DNA from 3 places in the Brachybacterium vulturis genome. Region 2 is predicted to be linked to each of the others. Evidence: predicted binding sites of a transcription regulator. Region 2 holds the regulator's gene; each other region holds the start of a gene.
What was found. The regulator HrcA, encoded in region 2, represses chaperone genes, less so after heat shock. The targets are predictions, from matches to a motif close to TTNGCACTCGNNNNNNNCGAGTGCNAA.
Positions count from the first base shown of each region.

Region 1: the regulator HrcA is predicted to act here: its motif matches at 2,924-2,950, upstream of groES (co-chaperone GroES).
Region 3: the regulator HrcA is predicted to act here: its motif matches at 2,008-2,034, upstream of groL (chaperonin GroEL).

Region 1 covers NZ_CP023563.1:3,372,046-3,378,534, forward strand. Annotated here, with positions in the region: gene CFK38_RS15165 (hypothetical protein) at 1-635, opposite strand, end outside; gene groL (chaperonin GroEL) at 866-2,452, opposite strand; gene groES (co-chaperone GroES) at 2,467-2,763, opposite strand; gene CFK38_RS17220 (hypothetical protein) at 3,217-3,387, shown strand; gene CFK38_RS15185 (metallophosphoesterase family protein) at 3,466-4,341, opposite strand; gene CFK38_RS15190 (molybdenum cofactor biosynthesis protein MoaE) at 4,341-4,904, opposite strand; gene CFK38_RS15195 (MogA/MoaB family molybdenum cofactor biosynthesis protein) at 4,901-5,449, opposite strand; gene moaC (cyclic pyranopterin monophosphate synthase MoaC) at 5,446-5,979, opposite strand; gene CFK38_RS15205 (molybdopterin molybdotransferase MoeA) at 5,976-6,489, opposite strand, start outside.
Region 2 covers NZ_CP023563.1:2,282,036-2,288,524, reverse strand. Annotated here, with positions in the region: gene CFK38_RS10250 (type II secretion system F family protein) at 1-490, shown strand, start outside; gene CFK38_RS10245 (prepilin peptidase) at 492-1,139, shown strand; gene CFK38_RS10240 (16S rRNA (uracil(1498)-N(3))-methyltransferase) at 1,223-2,011, opposite strand; gene dnaJ (molecular chaperone DnaJ) at 2,048-3,175, opposite strand; gene hrcA (heat-inducible transcriptional repressor HrcA) at 3,278-4,315, opposite strand; gene CFK38_RS10225 (DUF3097 domain-containing protein) at 4,461-5,342, shown strand; gene CFK38_RS10220 (DUF4870 domain-containing protein) at 5,499-6,263, shown strand; gene CFK38_RS10215 (iron chaperone) at 6,333-6,489, opposite strand, start outside.
Region 3 covers NZ_CP023563.1:3,483,602-3,490,090, reverse strand. Annotated here, with positions in the region: gene CFK38_RS15675 (uracil-DNA glycosylase) at 122-799, opposite strand; gene CFK38_RS15670 (DUF3263 domain-containing protein) at 942-1,283, shown strand; gene CFK38_RS15665 (LytR C-terminal domain-containing protein) at 1,345-1,941, shown strand; gene groL (chaperonin GroEL) at 2,219-3,862, shown strand; gene CFK38_RS15655 (energy-coupling factor transporter transmembrane component T family protein) at 4,023-4,853, opposite strand; gene CFK38_RS15650 (energy-coupling factor transporter ATPase) at 4,850-6,489, opposite strand, start outside.

The sequences.
Region 1 (6,489 bases), 1.1 Mb from region 2:
AGCGGGTTGGGGTGGCGGTCCACGAAGCTCATCGCCTGGGGCGCCTGCTCCCGCAGCTCGACGTGGCTGATCGCGTCGATGTGCTCGATGCGCACCCCGGCCTCCCGCGCCCGGTGCAGCGTCATCTCCTGGGCGCGCGGTCCGAAGAACCGGCTCGAGACGGCGAGGATCCGCCGGCCCGCGGAGTCCATCACGTACACGCCGTCGTAGGCGGTCTCGGGAGCGTCGAGCGCCTCGGCGGCGGGGGAGCCGCGGTCGATGTCCCGGGCGGCGATGACCAGCCCCACGTCCTGCCATCGGGCGGTGCGGGTGCGGCGGAACAGGCTCCGCAGCACGAAGCCGTCCTCATCGATGTGGAGCCAGGAGGTGAGCACCCGCAGGCACACCACCGTCACCGCGATCGCGATCAGCACCCAGATGAGCAGCGGGAGGGTGAACACCAGATCGTGCATCAGCGCCGGCTCGCGCCAGAGCCTCTGACCGACGAAGCTGATGATCACCAGGAACTCGAGCACCACCAGGAAGACGACCCCCACCACCAGGGTGCCGATCACCACGGACGCGGGCGGTCCGAAGGTGCGAGTGGGCAGATCCCCGTCCTGGGCCGGGGAGGCGGCATCGGGCGTGCTGATCACCACTGCTCCTCCCGCCGTCGATGTGATGTGACTCAGCCCATCCTAGGCCGAGGGGCGAGCACCCCGAGGTGACGCGCCGGGGCGCGGACGATGCGGCGCGCCGAGCGCGTCCGGTATCGATGCCCGCGCCTCCGGGATGACGACGGGGCGGGAGGCAGGGGTCTCCCCATGCCGCCCGCCCCGGACGATGCGAGCCGGCTCAGCGCAGTGCCGAGCGACGGCTCACGACCTCACTCCTGCTCCTCGTCCTGCTTCTCGATGACGAGGGTCTCGGTGGTCAGCACCATTCCGGCGATCGAGGCCGCGTTCCGCAGAGCGGAGCGGGTGACCTTGACCGGGTCGATGATGCCCGCGGAGACGAGGTCGACGTACTCGCCGGTCGCGGCGTTCAGACCGGTGCCGGTCTGAGCCTCCTTGACCTTCTCGACGACGACGTAGCCCTCGAGCCCCGCGTTCTCGGCGATCCAGCGCAGCGGCTCGACGACCGCACGGGCCACGGCGCGCACGCCCACGGCCTCGTCGCCCTCGAGCCCGAGACCGTCCGCGAGGACGGCGGAGGCCTGGACGATGGCGCTTCCGCCACCGGCCACGATGCCCTCCTCGATGGCAGCGCGGGTCGCGGAGACCGCGTCCTCGATGCGCATCTTCTTCTCCTTGAGCTCCACCTCGGTGTGAGCTCCGACCTTGATCACGGAGACGCCGCCGGCCAGCTTCGCGAGGCGCTCCTGGAGCTTCTCGCGATCCCAGTCCGAATCGGTGTTCTCGATCTCGGCGCGGATCTGCGCGACGCGATCGTCCACCGCCTGCGCATCACCGGCGCCACCCACGATGGTGGTGGAGTCCTTGGTGATGACGACGCGGCCGGCCTGGCCGAGCACCTCGGTGCCGACGGTCTTGAGGTCCAGACCGAGGTCGGAGGTGACGACCTGGGCCCCGGTGAGCACCGCGATGTCCTGGAGCATCGCCTTGCGGCGATCACCGAAGGCGGGTGCCTTGACCGCAGCACCCTTGAAGGTGCCGCGGATCTTGTTGACGACCAGCGTGGACAGTGCCTCGCCGTCGACGTCCTCCGCGATGATGAACAGCGGCTTGCCGCCCTCGACGACCTTCTCCAGCAGCGGCAGGATGTCGGCCACGGCCGAGATCTTGCCCTGGTGCAGCAGCACGTTGGCGCCCTCGAGGACGGTCTCCTGGCGGTCCGCGTCGGTGACGAAGTGCGGGGAGATGTAGCCCTTGTCGAACTGCATGCCCTCGGTGAAGTCCAGCTCCATCGCGGTGGTGGAGGACTCCTCCACCGTGATGACGCCGTCCTTGCCGACCTTGTCGAACGCCTCGGCGAGCAGATCGCCGATCTCGCGGTCCTGGCTGGACACCGAGGCGACCGAGGCGATCTGCGCCTTGCCGTCGACCGGGGTGGCGATCTCGCCGAGCTTCTCGGAGAGGGCGTCCACGGCCTTCTCGATGCCGCGCTTCAGCGCTGCCGGAGCAGCCCCGGAGGTGACGTTGCGCAGGCCCTCGTGCACGATGGCCTGGGCGAGGACGGTGGCGGTGGTGGTGCCGTCGCCGGCCACGTCGTTGGTCTTGGTCGCGACCTCCTTCGTGAGCTGCGCGCCGAGGTTCTCGTAGGAGTCCTCGAGCTCGATCTCACGGGCGATGGTCACGCCGTCGTTGGTGATGGTGGGGGCGCCCCACTTCTTGTCCAGGACGACGTTGCGACCCTTGGGGCCGAGCGTCACCTTGACGGTGTTCGCGAGCTTGTCGACACCGCGCTCGAGGGCGCGACGCGCGTCCTCGTTGTACAGGATCTCCTTTGGCATAAGGTTCAGTCCGCTCAGTTCTCGATGATCGCGAGGATGTCACGGGCGCCGAGCACGAGGTACTCGTCGTTGCCGTACTTGAGCTCGGTGCCGCCGTACTTGGAGAAGACGACCTTGTCGCCGACCTTGACGTCCATGGGCACGCGCTCGCCCTTGTCGTCGAAACGGCCGGCGCCGACGGCGACGACCTCGCCCTCCTGGGGCTTCTCCTTCGCGGTGTCCGGGATGACCAGGCCGGAGGCGGTGGTCTGCTCGGCCTCGAGGGGCTTGACGACGACGCGATCCTCGAGGGGCTTGATGGAGACCGACATGCGGCTCACTCCTTCATGAAGAGATGTGACTCTGCGTGAGTTCTTGGGTGGCGGGACCCGTTCCCGATCGTCGTCGCGGTGCCGACCGGGGTAGATCCCTCTGCGGCAGTCTCTGGCACTCTCGGCCGTCGACTGCCAACGGCGCAACTCTAGGACCTCGCTGGCACTCACGCAAGGTGAGTGCTAAATCGCGGCCCCGGCGCCCCTGCCGGCACCGCGCATCCCGGCGTCCTCCCTCCCGGTCGAGGCATCGCCGCTCCCCCGCTCATCGCCCCCCGGACGGTCGAAGAGCACCAGGTCACATACTTTTTGTGAACCGGGCAACTTGTGGACCGCGGACTCGTGACTCCACCCGTGTCCACAGGATAAGAAGGAGTCATCGAGAACGCCGATGCTCCTGCGCACCAGGAGCCCGGCCACTCACCGCACTCCGCACCGAAGGGACCCTGGATCATGACTTTCCTCCGCACTCTCAGCGCCGCGCTCGAGCGCATGTCCGACCGCATGCAGGGCCAGGACGTCGAGCGCCAGCACCTCGGGGGCACCCGTCTCGGCGCGGACTACGCCGCCCTGAGCAAGGCTCGCTCCAGCCAGGGGATCAGTTCCATCGGCATGGGTCGCTGACCGCCGCAGCTCATTCGTCGACGCCCTTGCAGACCCCGTCTGCAGGGGCTTTCGCCTGTCCGGGGCGGCAGTCGCCGATCAGCGGGAGCGGCGCTCGGCTCCGCGCCCCGCCGCAGCGATGATCCGCGCGACCTGGTCGGGGCTGAAGCTGTACACCGGCCGCCCCACCTCCTCGAGCGTGTCCCCCCGGTTCGGGTGCACTGCGCTGAGCACCTGCGGCGGCCCCTCCCCCAGGTCGATCACGCTCACCCCGGACAGCGCCAGGGCCTGCTCGTCGGCGCCCTCCGTGAGGGGGTCGACGACATTGGCGACGCCCGGGGCGACGTGGACCGGGATCCCGGCGATCGACCCGGTCATCGCATGGTGGTAGTGCCCGGCGAGCACGATCCGCACGTCCGTGCCCGCCAGGACCGCGCCGAGCTCTGCGAGCCCGTCGAGATCCAGGGCACGCTGCAACGGCGTCGCGGCGACCAGCGGAGGATGGTGGAGCGCGAGCACCGTCCCGGCCGGCGCGGGCTCGGCCAGCACCGTGCCGAGCCAGTCGCGCTGCTCCGCCTCCAGATGCCCGTACCCCGCGCGCGGGACGCTGGTGTCCAGCAGCACCGCACGGCCCCCTCCTGCCAGCGGGACCACCCGGTCCTGCCGCTCGGCCACGCGCTGCCCGGGGGCGACGCCGTCCCCGTAGACGGAGGAGACGTCGTGATTGCCCATCACCACGGCCAGCGGCGCGCCCCAGGCGGCGGCGAAGGGATCGAGGATCTCGTGCAGCCGACGGTAGCTCTCGAGCGTGCCGTCCTCGGAGGCGTCCCCGGTGTGGACCACGGCGTCGATGTCGCGGAGCCCCTGGAGCCTGGAGAGCACTCCGCGGAGAGCCGCGGCGGTGTCGATGCGGTCGTAGTGGCGGGCAGCGGGGTCGCCGTACACGTGGGTGTCGCTGAGGTGGAGGATGCGCATCAGCCCAGCGCCCCCACCCATTCGGTCCCGCCGTCGTCGAAGACCTGGTGCTTCCAGATCGGCACCCGCTGCTTGACGGTGTCCACCAGGTCGTCGCAGGCGGTGAAGGCCTGCTTGCGGTGCGGGGCGGCGACGGCGCACACCAGGGCCGAGTCCCCGATCACCAGGGGACCGTGGCGGTGGGCGACGGCGACCAGCGTGTCCGGATAGCGGTCGGCGATCTCGCGGGCCACCGCGGTGATGACCTCGCCCGCGCTGGGGTGCGCGGAGTACTCCAATCGCTCCACGCCGCGCCCGCCGTCGTGGTCGCGCACCACGCCGTCGAAGGTGACCACCGCTCCGCAGCGGGGATCGGTGACCGCGGCGATCATCCGCTCCGCAGCGAGCGGCTCCTGGCTGATCTCGGCGCAGCGGGCCCGCTGGGCGGCATCGCCCATCGTGGGGTCCCCCGCGATGCGCAGATCCTGGCCGTCGGCCCCGAAGGGGGTGGCGCCGCGGGTCGGGTCGGGCTGCGTCCGCCCGGTGCTGCCCGCTCCGGCGGCAGGGGTTCCGGTGCCCGTCATGCGTGGTCTCCTCCGTCGCGCTGCTCCAACAGATGGTCCAGCAGCGGGTCGAGCACGGAGATGCCGTCCTCCACACCGCCGCGGGAGCCGGGCAGGTTGACCACGAAGCTGCGCCCGGCCATCCCGGCGAGGCCGCGGCTGAGCAGGGCGGTCGCGATCTTCTGCGCTCCGCGCCGGCGCACCTCCTCGAGGATCCCCGGCATCTCCCGCTCGATCAGGGGCGCGGTCTGCTCCGGGGTGACATCGGTGGGGCTGATCCCGGTGCCTCCGGAGGTGACGATGATGTCGATGCCGTCCCCGAGGGCGGCGGCGAGGGCGCGGCCGACCTCGGGGCCGTCGCTGACCACCTGCTTGTCGACGGCGTCGAGGCCGCGGGCCCGCAGCCACTGCACCAGGTGCGGCCCGGTGCGGTCCTCGTAGCTGCCGTCGGCGGCGCGGGTGGAGGCGATGATGACCCGGGCGGTGCCGCGCAGGGCCGGGATCTGCGCCGGGTCCTCGCGCACGGCGCAGTCCGCGTCGGTGCGTCGGGCCGGGATGTGCTTCATCCTCGCTCCTCCCCTGCCGCCGTGATGTCAGGGGCCGTCTGCGGCGCGCGCGCCTCGGCGTCGGCGCGGGTCCAGTCCCCGCTGCGGCCGCCGGACTTCGTCAGCACCTGCACGCCGTCGATGGTGGCCAGGTGGTCGACCGCCTTGATCATGTCGTAGACGGTCAGTGCGGCGACGGTCGCGGCGGTCAGCGCCTCCATCTCGACGCCGGTGACGCCCATGGTGCGCACCCGGGCGGTGATCTCCACGCGGTCCTCGCGGGGCACCAGGTCCAGCTCCACCCCGGACAGCGGCAGCGGATGGCACAGCGGGATCAGCTCGGGGGTGCGCTTGGCGCCCATGATGCCCGCGATCCGGGCGGTGGCCAGGGCCTCCCCCTTGGGCAGGTCGCCGCTGGCGATGCGGTCGACGACGTCGGGGCGGGTGCGCAGCACCGCGCGGGCGCTCGCCTCGCGGGAGGTGACGGCCTTGTCGGTCACATCGACCATATGGGCGGAGCCGTCGGCCCGCACGTGGGACAGATCGTTCATGAGTCTCCTCCGGGGATCAGCAGGGTCTCGAGCTCGTCGCCGTCGTGCACCACGGCGGTGCCGCGGGGCACCAGCACCAGGGCGTCGGCGGCGGCGTATCCGCCCAGGAGGTGCGAGGAGGCCCCGCCCACCAGGCGCACCCGCCCCGAGGGGAGCACCCGGGCCCGACGGTACTGGTCCAGTCCCGGCGGCGAGGGCTCCTCGGCCTCGAGCCGGAGCGGCAGTCGCAGCCGCCGACGGGACGGGGCGCCGAGGGCGGGCCGGGCGATCAGCTCGCAGCTGAGCAGCGCGGAGACGGGGTTGCCGGGGAAGGCCAGCCAGGGCACACGGCGTCCGGCGACCTCGAGGGTGCCGATGCCCTGCGGGCCGCCGGGCTGCATCGCGATCGTGGGGAAGGCGAGGACGACGCCGTCGTGCTCGGCGGCGTGACGGACCACCTCGATCGCTCCCATGCTCACACCGCCGCTGGTGACGACGAGGTCGGCGTCGTGGGCGAGGATCTGCGCGTGC
Region 2 (6,489 bases):
GCCCGAGCTGCTGCTGTACAGCCGCGGCATCGAGCGGGCCGAGCAGATCACGCTCGAACTCGCCGACACCCTGGACCAGATGCTGATCTCCGTCGAGGCGGGGCTCGGCTTCGACGCCGCGATGGAGCGCGCCGGCCGCAACGGCAAGGGCCCGCTGGCCGAGGAGCTGGTGCGTACCCTGCAGGACATGCAGATGGGCCACTCCCGCCGCGAGGCCTACACCTCCCTGGGCGATCGCACCGATGTGCCGGACCTGCGCCGCTTCACCCGCGCCGTGATCCAGGCGGACAAGCACGGCGTGGGCATCGCGGGCGTGCTGCACACCCAGGCCGACGAGATGCGCCTGAAGCGCCGCCAACGGGCCGAGCACAAGGCGATGCAGGTGCCGGTGAAGGTGATCTTCCCACTGATGCTGTTCATCCTGCCGGTGCTGTTCATCGTGATCATGGGCCCGCTGGCGATCGATCTGGTCTCCGGCGGGGTGCTCTGAGATGGCGGCCCTGGCGCAGGAGGCTCCGGGGATCGCGGCCGCCCTGCTGGCGGGGCTCCTGGCCGGACTCGCCGCCGTGCTGCTGACGGGGCGCCTGCGTGCGGTGACCGAGCAGCCCTCCGGGCTCTACCGCCACCATGTGCACGTTCCCCTGGCCGCGCTGCTGGGCGCCGGGGCGGGCGTGCTCGCTCCCAGCTGGCTGCTGGTGCTGCCGGCCGTGGTGCTCGCCGTGGCATGCGCGCTGCTGGTGGTGGTCGACCTCGCCGAGCACCGGCTGCCGAACCGACTGCTCGCCCTCGCCTACCCGTCGCTGCTCATCTCCCTGCTGCCGGCGGCGCTGCTCGGCCCGGACTGGGCGCTGCTGGGCCGGGCACTGCTGGCCGGGATGGTCGTGATGGTCGTGTACCTGGTCCTGGCCCTGATCTCCCCCGCCGGGCTCGGGATGGGGGACGTGAAGTTCTCGGGCCTGCTGGGACTCGCGCTCGGCTGGGCCGGGTGGCAGTCCGTGATACTGGGCGTGCTCGCCGCTTTCGTGCTCAACGCCGTGATCGCGCTGCTGGTGATGGTGGTCCGCCGGGACCGTCGCGGCGAGGTGCCCTTCGGCCCGGCGATGGTGGCCGGGACCGCGCTCGCGCTCGCGGTCACCTGAGCGGCTCGTCCCTCACCAGTTCGTCGCTCAGCCCCAGCTCTCCCGCTGATCTCCTCCCGGCTCGTCCCTCGCCGGTTCGTCGCTCAGCCCCAGCGACCCACCAGAGCGCTGAGCACCGCGATCGCGGCGGGTCCCGCAGTCGAGGAGCGCAGCACCTCGGGCCCCAGCAGCACGGAACGAGCCCCTGCCTCGCGCAGCTGCTCGAGCTCCGCAGTGTCGATCCCGCCCTCGGGGCCGACGATCACCAGGATCTCCTCGACCCCGTCCTCGCTCGCCGAGCGCAGCTGAGCGGCGAGGCTCATCACACCCACGGATTCCTGCTCGTGCAGCACCAGCACCAGGGCGCCGTCGGCCGCTCGTCCTTCCAGGTCGGCGACCAGCTGCGCGGTGGTGACCGGTTCGCCGACCGCCGGGATCCCCGGCCGGCGGCACTGCTTCACCGCTGCGCGCACGGTCGCCTCCCACTTGGCGCGGCCCTTGCGCAGCTTCTCCCCGCGCCAGACGGACACCGAGCGCCGCGCGATCCACGGCACCACGGCGTCGACGCCGAGCTCGGTGGCCGATTCGACGGCCTGCTCGTCACGGCCTCCGGTGGCCAGGGCCTGCACCAGGGTGAGGCGCGGCAGGCGCTGCACGGCGGGCGTGGGATCCGCGAGCAGGCGCAGGTCCAGCGCCTCCTTGCGAGCGGCGGTCACCTCGGCGAGGACCTGACGGCCCGGGGCATCGGTGAGCAGCACCTGCTCCCCCACCCCGATCCGGGCGACCTTCGCGGCATGGCGGCCCTCATCGCCCGCCAGCTCCAGCGAGTCACCGGCGACGGCGGAGGCCAGCGCCTCATCGAGGATGAGGAAGCCCGGCGGCGTGGTGGGCATCAGGTGCTCTCCGGTCGTCTCAGATGCAGGTCGGGCTCAGAACTCGCGCAGGCGCTCGCGGAGCTTCGCGAACGGTCCCCGCTGCCCCTTGGAGCGGCGGGTGGTCTCGTCCCCGCGCAGCGCGGCCAGCTGCTCCAGCAGGTCCCGCTCCTCGTCGGTGAGCGAGGAGGGCACGTCCACATCGAGCACCACGCGGATGTCGCCGCGCCGCTCACGGCGCAGCGGCGTCACACCGAGCCCCTTGAGGGTGATCTCCTCGCCGGGCTGGGAGCCGGGGCGCACGTCCAGCTCCTGCTCGCCGTCGAAGGTGTCCAACGGGATGGTGGCGCCGAGCGCGGCGGTGGTCATGGGCACCGCGATGGTGGTCACCAGATCGTCGCCGTGGCGATCGAACATCTCATGGTCGGTGACGGTGAGCTCGACGAAGAGATCGCCCGAGGGACCGCCGGCCTCGCCGGTCTCGCCCTCGCCGCGCAGCTGGATGCGGGTGCCGTTCTCCACGCCGGAGGGGATGCGGACGGTCACGCTGCGCTCGGTGGCGGTGCGGCCGTGGCCGGAGCACTCGGTGCAGGGGCTCTCGATGACGTCGCCGTGGCCGTCGCAGGTGGGGCACGGCGCCATGGTGACCATCTGGCCCAGCAGCGACTGGGCGACCCGCTGCACATGGCCCGAGCCGGAGCAGGCGGTGCAGCGCGTGGGGCTGGTGCCCGGCTCGCAGCAGGAGCCGGAGCAGCGCTCGCACAGCACGGCGGTGCGGAAGGTGACCTCCTCCTCGGTGCCGAAGACGACGTCGCGCAGCTCGATCCGGACCCGGCGCAGCACATCCCCGCCGCGGCGCTGGCGCGGCACGGGGCCCTGGCTGCGGCCGCGCATCCCGGAGGCGCCGGCGAACATGTCGAAGATGTCGTTGAAGTCGAAACCGGCCCCGCCGCCGCCGGGGAATCCGCCCATGCCCGGGCCGCCGCCCATGTCGTACTGACGGCGCTTGTCCGCATTGGCGAGGGTCTCGTAGGCCTGGGAGACCCGTTTGAACTTCTCGGCGGCCTCCGGATCCGGGTTCACGTCCGGATGCAGGGTGCGGGCGAGCTTGCGGTACGCCTTCTTGATCTCGTCGGTCGATGCCTCGCGGGAGACGCCGAGCAGGTCGTAGTAGTCCTCGTTCACAGGGGTGGATTCCTTCGCAGGGAGTCGGGGTGGCCGGGCCGCAGCGAGCGGCGGGCGGAGACAGGGGTCGAGCGGGGCGGGCCCGGTGGACCCACGGCGCTCCTATTCGAGGTAGCGGGAGACGTAGCGGGCGATGGCCTGGACCGTGGAGATGCCGGTGACGTAGTCCATCCGGCGGGGGCCGAGGATCGCCAGATGGGATCCCGCCCCGTAGCCGGCGCCGACCACGGCGGTGGAGTGCAGGGCACGGTCCTCGAGCTCCGAGCCGATGCGCACCTCGACGGCCCCCGGGGAGACGTGCATCGCGGTGAACAGGCGCAGCAGCACCAGCTGCTCCTCGAGCACGTCCAGCAGCGGTTCGACATCGCGGGCGAAGTCCTGCGCGGAGCGGGCGATGTTCGAGGTGCCGGCCATCATGATGCGGTCCTCGGCGCGGTTCGCGGCCAGGGCCACGAGGCTCTCGGCCACCTCGGCGGCGGCCGCGCGCTCGGGCGGCGACAGCGACTCGAGGTACTCGCCCAGCGGCACCGTGAGATCGGTGACCTCCCGGCCAGCGACGACCCGGTTCAGATGGTCGCGCAGGACCGCGTAGTACTCCGCCGGCCTGCCCGCCATGACCGGGACGGTGCGCTGGTCCACCCGCCCGGACTCCAGGATCAGCACCACCAGGAGCAGGGAGTCGGCCACCTTGACCAGTTCGACGTGGCGGATCCTCGCCTGCCGGCGCGCGGGGTACTGCACCATGGCGACCTGCTGTGTGAGCTGTGCGAGCAGACGCACGGTGCGGGCCAGCAGGTCCTCGACGTCGCCGGCGTCCTCGAGCAGGGCACGGATCGCCCGACGCTCGGGGGCCGACAGCGGCTTGATGGTGGCCACGTGGTCGACGAAGGCGCGGTAGCCCTTGTCGGTGGGGACCCTGCCGGCGGAGGTGTGGGGCTGATGGATCAGCCCCTCCTCCTCCAGCAGCGACATGTCGTTGCGCACGGTCGCGGCGGACACGCCGAGCTCGTGCCGCTCCAGCAGCGACTTGGAGCCGACGGGCTCGCGGGTGGCGACGTAGTCCTCGACGATCGCGCCGAGGATATGGAGCTTGCGGTCCTCCGTCTCCCTCACCTCCTGCGCTGCGTGCTGTCGTCTCATGGTCGGGGCGGATGCGTGTCCGGTACGGTCGGTGTCCGGAAACGTGGCCGGTCCAGACTGGCACTCTGCCGTGCCAAGTGCCAATCGTACGCCGCCCCGGCGCGCTGCGCAGGGAGGCGTTCGCCACGGGTGTACGGTGTCGCGCGTGCCTGCGAACTTCCCCGACCGGTACGGCCGCGACGTGCTGTCCGCCGGTCCCCCCGCCCACCATCGTCGCCGTCCCGTCGCCCAGGAGGTCCCCGCTCGACGGGACCTGGTCGTCGAGGAGGCCTCGACCGGTTTCACCGGTGCCATCACCCGGGTCGAGAAGATCGCGGGCGAGCTGGTGGTCGAGCTCGAGAACGGCCGCGGCACGCGCCGCACGTTCCCGCTCGGACCCGGATTCATGATCGACGGGAAGCCCGTGGTGCTCCACCGCCCCCTCGCCGCGGCCCCGACCGGCCCGGTGCGCCGGCGCTCGGCCTCGGGCTCGGTCTACGTCGAGGGCGCGCAGGCCCGCACCGCGCGCGCCTCCCGGATCTGGGTCGAGGGCACCCATGACGCCGAACTGGTGCAGAAGGTCTGGGGCCATGACCTGCGCATCGAGGGGATCGTCGTCGAGCAGCTCGAGGGCGCGGACAACCTCGCCGAGCGAGTGCGCGAGTTCGGCCCCGCGCCGGATCGACGGCTCGGGATCCTCGTGGATCACCTGGTGAAGGGCTCGAAGGAGTCCCGCATCGCCGCCGAGGTGAGGGCTCTGCCGGGGGCCCGCGGCAACGTCACCGTGCTCGGCCACCCCTACGTCGACGTGTGGCAGGCGGTCAAGCCCGCGCGGGTGGGTCTGCGCGAGTGGCCGCACGTCCCCAAGGGCACGGACATCAAGGTCGGCTCCCTCGCGGCGCTCGGCTGGCCGCGCGCCGACAAGGCCGACATCGGCCTGGGCTGGAAGCGGATCCTGTCGACCGTGCGCTCCTATGCGGACGTCGAGCCGACCCTCTCGGGCCGCATCGAGGAGCTCATCGACTTCGTGACCGTCGACCCGTCCTGACCGTCGACCCGTCCTGACCGTCGCAGGCCCCCTGTCTGGGGGCTATCCCCCACACGATCCGGCGGTTCGCCACGGTGACGACGCCGCGGATGCTCTCTAGGCTGGATCCATCAGCCCGCCGCCGGCTCCCTGCCGGCCCGTGACGAAGAAGGAATCATGAGCCAGACACCGCACCCCCACGATCCGTATGCCGCCGAGCCCGGCGGTCCGGACGCCCCGCGGCCCCCGCAGGCGGAGCAGGGCGCTCCGACCTCCGATCCGAACCTCCATCCGCACGATCCCTACGCCTACGACGCCGACGCCGACGCCGCGAGGAACCACCCCCTGGACATCGACGCCGCCCCGGCCTCGCAGCCGGCACCGCAGGCTCCGGCGCAGCAGCCGTCCCCGGGCGGGCAGGCTCCGTACGCCGCACCGGCTCCGCACGCCCAGCAGGCACCCCATGGCCAGCAGGCACCCTACGGCTCCGGGCCGGCAGCGCAGGGCGAGAACCTGCCGCCGGCCGGCACCCCGGGGATCTACGACGGGCCGCTGACCGGGCAGGCCGTGAGCCAGTCGGACTCGCGCCTGTGGGCGACGATCGCCCAGGCCGCGGTCGCCGTCGGGCACGTGGTCAGCTGGGGCTTCCTCGGCTGGGTGGGCCCGCTGGTCGTCTACCTGATGTACAAGGACCGGGACCGCTTCGTGCGCTTCCACTCCGCCGAGGCGCTGAACGGTGCGATCGCGGTGTTCGCCGCCCAGATCGTCCTGACCATCGTGATCACCATCCTGACCATCTTCACCTTCGGGATCGCCACGATCCTGTACCCGCTGGTCGGTCTGCCGGCCCTGGTGCAGCTGGTGTTCTCGATCATCGGCGCGGTCAAGGCGAACCGGGGCGAGTACTGGAACTACCCGGTCAACCTCCGTCTGGTGAAGTGAGCGTCGCGGCCTCCGCCGCCCGCTGACCGTGCACGCCCCTGAGATCGCTCGCCGATCTCGGGGGCGTTCTCACATCCAGTTCACGCCCTCGTCCTCGAACTCGCGCAGGCGATGGGTGATCATACGGCGCAGCAGCGGCACCGGCACCGGGGCGACATAGGGCAGCTTGACGCTCCCCTTGCCCGTCTCGAAGGCGGCCAGCTCCTCGGCGAAGGCCTCGCGCGTG
Region 3 (6,489 bases), 1.2 Mb from region 2:
GCAGACCCCCGAGAATGACACATCGGGCCCGCGAGCGGTTCGCTGGGCGGTGGCAGCGGAGGCATCTCACGGAGACCGTGCTCCGGTCACGCCGCATGGCCCGCCCCGGGCAGGCCCGGGATCAGTCGGGCAGTCGCCAGTCGATCGGGGCCCCGCCCTGCTGCTCGAGCAGCGCGTTCGCGCCCGAGAACGGCCGGGAGCCGAAGAACCCGCGGGAGGCGGACAGCGGGCTGGGGTGGGAGCTCGCGAGGTACGGGACCTCGCCCAGCAGCGGGATCAGCGACTGCGCGTCGCGGCCCCACAGGATCGCCACCAGGGGGCCGCCGCGCGAGGCCAGCGCCCGCAGGGCGTGGTCGGTGATCTCCTCCCAGCCGCGCCGACGGTGCGAGCCCGGCTCCCCGGGGGCGACCGTGAGCACCCGGTTCAGCAGCAGCACGCCCTGGTCCTGCCAGGCGCTGAGGTCCCCGTGCGCGGCGCGGGGGATGCCGAGGTCGCTCTCGAGCTCGGTGAAGATGTTGCCGAGCGAGCGGGGGAGCGGGCGCACGTCGCGCTCCACCGCGAAGGAGAGCCCGATCGGGTGGCCGGGGGTGGGATAGGGGTCCTGGCCGACGATCAGCACCCGCACCTCGGAGAGCGGGCGGGAGAATGCACGCAGCACCTGCTCACGAGCGGGCAGGCAGCCCCGCCCCGCCGCAGCCTCCGCGCGGAGGAACTCCTCGACCCCGGCGAGGCGGTCCCCGACGGGGGCCAGGGCCCGGGCCCAGTCGGCGGCGAGAGTCTCGGTCGGCAGGTGCGGCATGGCCTCAGTCTTCCACCCGCGCCGACGTCCCTCCGCGCCGAGCTCCCCGCTCCCCGCTCCCGTGCGTGACCCGGCTCCCCGCGGCGCCCGAGGGGCGGCGCGCCGCGGACGGGGCGGCTCCGGGCCCCCGTACCCTCGAGGCATGCCCCTCGGTCCTGACTCCTCCGCTGCCCGCGCCCCGCGCGAGGAGGCGCCCGCAGGAGCGACCGAGCGCCCGGGCGTCGCCGCGCCGGGCGACCTCAGCGAGCGCGACCGCCTGATCCTCGCCCTGGAGGGCCGCACCTTCCGCTACGTCGGTGCCAAGGAACGCGCCATCCGCGAGGAGGTCGGCATCTCCAAGGTCGCCTACTACGTGCGGCTGAACGCCCTGCTCGACGAGCCGGCCGCGCTGCGCGCCGCCCCGTCCCTGGTGCACCGGCTGCGCGGTCGCCGCACCTCCGGATCCGGCGGCTCGACGGCCGGCGGGGAGCACCGCGTGGCCTGAGCACCCGGTTCCTGGGCGTGTGCTCTCCACCCAGATCCTGCCGAGCAGGTTTAATGGGCCCGTGGCTGATTCCCAGTATCCGTACCCCCCGGACCGATTCGACGATGAGGCGGACGCCGTGTCCTTCCACGGCGCCCACCGCGCCGAGCTGCCCTTCTGGCGGGAGAACCTGCTGTACATCATCATCATCGGCGCCGCGGTGGTGCTGCTGGTGGTGCTGCTCTTCTTCATCGGGAGCATGGGGGGCAACGGCGACGATCGCGCCGATGACCCCACCGCTGCCGCCTCCGAGAGCGAGGCGGCCGAGACCTCCTCCGAGGAGGCTGAGGGCGAGCCCACGGAGGAGCCGGCCCCGGAGGCCGACAAGTCCACCCCGCTGCTCGTGGTCAATGCCGGCGGGCAGGGCGGTCTGGCCGGCACCTGGCGGGACACCCTCGAGGACGACGGCTGGGAAGATGTGAGCGTCGCCACGGCGGACAACTTCCAGGAGGAGCCGGTGGTCTTCTACCGCGACGAGGAGGATGCGGAGACCGCACAGGCCCTCGCCGCGGAGGTCGGTGCCGGTGAGGCCCGCCAGAGCGACGAGTACAGCGCCCCGGTGACGTACCTGGCGGTCGAGATGCCCGGTGAGGGCGACGAGGGCGGCGACGAGGGCTGAGCGCCTCGCGGCTGTCCGCCCGGAGCGCAGAGTTAGCACTCTCGGCCTCCGAGTGCTTATGATGAGCTGGCACTCGGGCAACGAGAGTGACAGCGCCCTGCGCGCCGCGCTCACGCTCCCGATGGCATGATCGGCCGGCGGTCCGCCGCCTCGCCGACCACGAACATTCCGGCCCCGTGAGGGTGTCGTCACCGTGGGACATGAACACGGTGGTGGCGCTCGTCCGTCGCGGGCACAGGGCCGGGTGGACACCACACCACACGGGAGAGATTCCATCATGGCCAAGCTCATCTCTTACGACGAGGAGGCCCGGCGCGGTCTCGAGCGGGGAATGAACCAGCTCGCCGACGCCGTCAAGGTCACCCTCGGCCCCAAGGGCCGCAACGTCGTGCTCGAGAAGTCCTGGGGCGCACCCACCATCACCAACGACGGCGTGTCGATCGCCAAGGAGATCGAACTCGACGATCCCTACGAGAAGATCGGCGCCGAGCTGGTGAAGGAGGTCGCCAAGAAGACCGACGACATCGCGGGCGACGGCACCACCACCGCCACCGTCCTCGCTCAGGCCCTGGTCAAGGAGGGCCTGCGCAACGTCGCCGCCGGTGCCAACCCGATCGCGCTCAAGCGCGGCATCGACCAGGCCGTGGCCGCGGTCTCGGAGACCCTGCTCGCGCAGGCGCACCCGATCGAGACCAAGGAGCAGATCGCTGCCACCGCCGCCATCTCGGCGGCCGACCCGGCCATCGGCGAGCTCATCGCCGAGGCCCTGGACAAGGTCGGCAAGGAGGGCGTGATCACGGTCGAGGAGTCCAACACCATGGGCCTCGAGCTGGAGCTCACCGAGGGCATGCGGTTCGACAAGGGCTTCATCTCGCCCTACTTCGTCACCGACGCCGACCGTCAGGAGACCGTGCTCGAGGATCCCTACATCCTCCTGCTGTCCTCCAAGGTCTCCTCCGTCAAGGATCTGCTGCCGCTGCTGGAGAAGGTCATCCAGTCCGGCAAGCCGCTGGCGATCATCGCCGAGGACGTCGAGGGCGAGGCTCTCGCGGTCCTCGTCGTCAACAAGCTCAAGGGCTCCTTCAAGTCCGTGGCCGTCAAGGCCCCCGGCTTCGGCGACCGTCGCAAGGCGATGCTCGAGGACATGGCGATCCTCACCGGCGGCCAGGTCATCTCCGAGGAGGTCGGCCTCAAGCTGGAGACCGCTGGTCTCGAGCTGCTGGGCCAGGCGCGCAAGATCGTCGTCACCAAGGACGAGACCACCCTGGTCGAGGGCACCGGCGACGCCGAGCGCATCGCCGCTCGCGTGTCCCAGATCCGCACCGAGATCGAGAACTCCGACTCGGACTACGATCGCGAGAAGCTCCAGGAGCGCCTCGCGAAGCTGGCCGGCGGCGTGGCCGTCATCAAGGCCGGCGCGGCCACCGAGGTGGAGCTCAAGGAGCGCAAGCACCGCATCGAGGATGCCGTGCGCAACGCCAAGGCCGCCGTGGACGAGGGCGTCGTCGCCGGTGGCGGCGTCGCGCTGCTGCAGGCCGGTGCCGACACCTTCGGCAAGCTCATCCTCGAGGGTGACGAGGCCACCGGTGTGAACATCGTCAAGGTCGCCGTCGAGGCCCCGCTCAAGCAGATCGCGGTCAACGCCGGTCTCGAGGGCGGCGTCGTGGCGGAGAAGGTCAAGGGCCTGCCCGTCGGTCAGGGCCTGAACGCCGCGACCGGCGGGTACGAGGACCTGGTCGCCGCCGGGATCATCGACCCGGTCAAGGTCACCCGCTCCGCGCTGCAGAACGCGGCGTCGATCGCGGGCCTGTTCCTCACCACCGAGGCCGTCGTGGCCGACAAGCCGGAGCCCGCTCCGGCCGGCGGTGGCGACGACATGGGCGGCATGGGCGGAATGGGCGGCATGGGCGGCATGATGTGATCCAGCCTCACGGCTGAATCCTGCCGCTCGCACCCGAGCGCTCGACGGGCCCCGATCCTCTTCCGGAGGGTCGGGGCCCGCGCATATCCGGACCGGGCCCCAGCCGGGCAGGCGGGCATCGCGGAGGCGGACGCGCGGCTCGATCAGCGCCGCGACGGGCTCAGGCGAAGGGATTCCAGAATCGCCCGCCGTTGAGCATCAGCAGCACGATCGGCACCATCACCAGCGTCGCTGCGATCACCATCAGCAGAAGGTCCGCGCCGCGGAGCGACGAGCGCACCAGCCAGGTGCGGCCCTTCCCGCGCCCGAAACCACGCAGCTCCATCGCGGCGGAGACCGCCTCGATGCGGTCGAAGGTTCCCAGCAGCAGGGGCATCAGCACCGAGGTGAGGTTCCGGGCCCGGGTGCGGAGCGCGGTGCGTCGCGTGGTGTCGAGCCCGCGCGCCTGCTGTGCCTGGGAGATCGTGCGGAACTCGCGCTGTACGTCGGGAATGTAGCGCAGCGCGAGCGAGACGGCGTACGCCATCCGGTACGGCACCCCGATCCTCGCCAGCGACGAGGCGAACTCCGGGGAGCGGGTGGTGGCCACGAACAGCAGCACGGCGGGCAGGACGGCGAAGTACTTCAGCGTCACGGCGAGCTGGTAGAAGAGCTGTTCGACGGTGACGTCCCAGTGCCACGGGCCGTCCAGCAGCAGGTGCCGGGTGCCGAACAGTTCGCTGCCGTAGCCGGGAGCGAACAGAAAGATCCCGATGTTGTTCAGGATCATGAAGACGAGGATCAGCCACAGCACCACCGCGAGGTCCCGCGGCCGCACCCGGGACAGTCCCCACAGCACGAGCGAGCCGAGAGACACCACGGCGAGATAGCGCACGTCGAAACCGATCATCGCACCCAGCACCACGCCGAGCACGAGCACCAGCTTCGAGACCCCGGAGAGGGCGTGCAGCGGGCCGGGCCGATCGATGTATCCGAGGACGGGGGTGGTCATCGGGACTCCTCCGGTGTCCGGCGAGACTGCCGGTCCGCTGCGACGAAGCGGTGGACGAGAGCGTGGGGATCCGTGATGCCGCAGCGCCGCGCGAGATCGTACAGCCCGGTGGTCACCAGATCGGCCCGACGGGTGAGCTCGGGATCGGTGAGCACGACGGCCGGGTCGGCGTCAGCGAGCAGCATCCCACCGGAGAGGACCAGCACCCGATCGGTGTACTCGAGGGCGAGGTGCATGTCATGGGTGATGAGCACGACCGTGGTGCCGGAGCCGTTGACCTGGCGAAGGAACTCCATGAACTCCGTGTAGTGGGCGAAATCCTGCCCGGCGGTGGGCTCGTCCAGGAGCAGCACCTCGGGCTCGAGGGCGAGGACGGAGGCGATGCTGACCCGCTTCTTCTGCCCGTGGCTGAGGGCGGAGAGCGGCCAGGAGCGGAAGGGGCGCAGCCCGCACACCTCGAGCACAGAGGCGAGGCGCTGCTCGCGCTCCTCCTCCGCAATGCCGCGAACGCGCAGTCCCAGCGTGATCTCATCGATCACCCGGGGTTGGGAGAGCATCTGCCCCGGCTCCTGGAGCACGAAACCGACCCGCTCACCGCGCTCGGCGAGGCTCCACCCGGAGGCGTCGACGCCGCCGATCCGCACCGTTCCACCCGTCGCTTTCTCGAACCCGCAGATCACCCGGGCGAGGGTCGACTTGCCGGCCCCGTTGGAGCCGAGGACCCCGATCATCTCGCCCTGCTCGACCCGCGCGTCGATCCCGTCCAGGACGAGGGCGGTGCGTGCGGGGCCGACGAGGAGCTCGCTGCGCACCGAGCTCAGCTCGAGTGCAGGCGCAGGCGACGGGGCCGGGAGCCCCGCGTCCGCCTCCGTCCCCTCGCTCGCAGGGCTCCCGACCCAGGCTCGGACCGCTTCGATCTGCTGAGGGGTCAGGGCGATGTCCATGCTGCGGGAGGGACGTTGCCGGGCCTGCACAGGGGTGCCGGCGTAGCGCAGGGCGGCGACGTGCAACGGGGGCCGGATCCCGTGCTGTTCGAGGAGGCCGGAGGCGATGATCTCGTCCGGAGCGGCATCCGCCACGATGCGACCCTCGTCCATCAGCACGATCCGGTCCACGTCGTGATGCAGCACCTCCTCGAGGCGATGCTCGACGATCAGGATCGTCCGGTCATGGTCGCGGTGCAGCGCATCCAGGAGCTGGACCGTAGCGCGCCCGGTCGCAGGATCGAGGTTCGCGAGCGGCTCGTCCAGCAGCAGCACCTCGACGTCGTCGACCAGCACTCCGGCGATCGCCACCCGCTGCTTCTGCCCGCCGGAGAGGTCGTGCGGGGACTGTGTGAGGTGATCGTCGATCCCGGCGAGCTCGGCGGCGCGGGTGATCCGGGCGGGCATCTCACCGTGGGGCACCTGCTGATTCTCGAGGCTGAAGGCGATGTCCTCCGCGACCGTCAGTCCCACGAACTGGCTGTTGCTGTCCTGCAGCACGGTGCCCACTGCGCTCGCGGTCTCCACCAGCTGCACCTGCGCCGGGTCCTTCCCGAGCACCCGGAGAGTGCCGTGCGCGGTGCCGCGATGGTGGTGGGGGATCAGGCCGTTGATCGCACTGATCAGCGTCGACTTCCCGGAGCCGGAGGCAC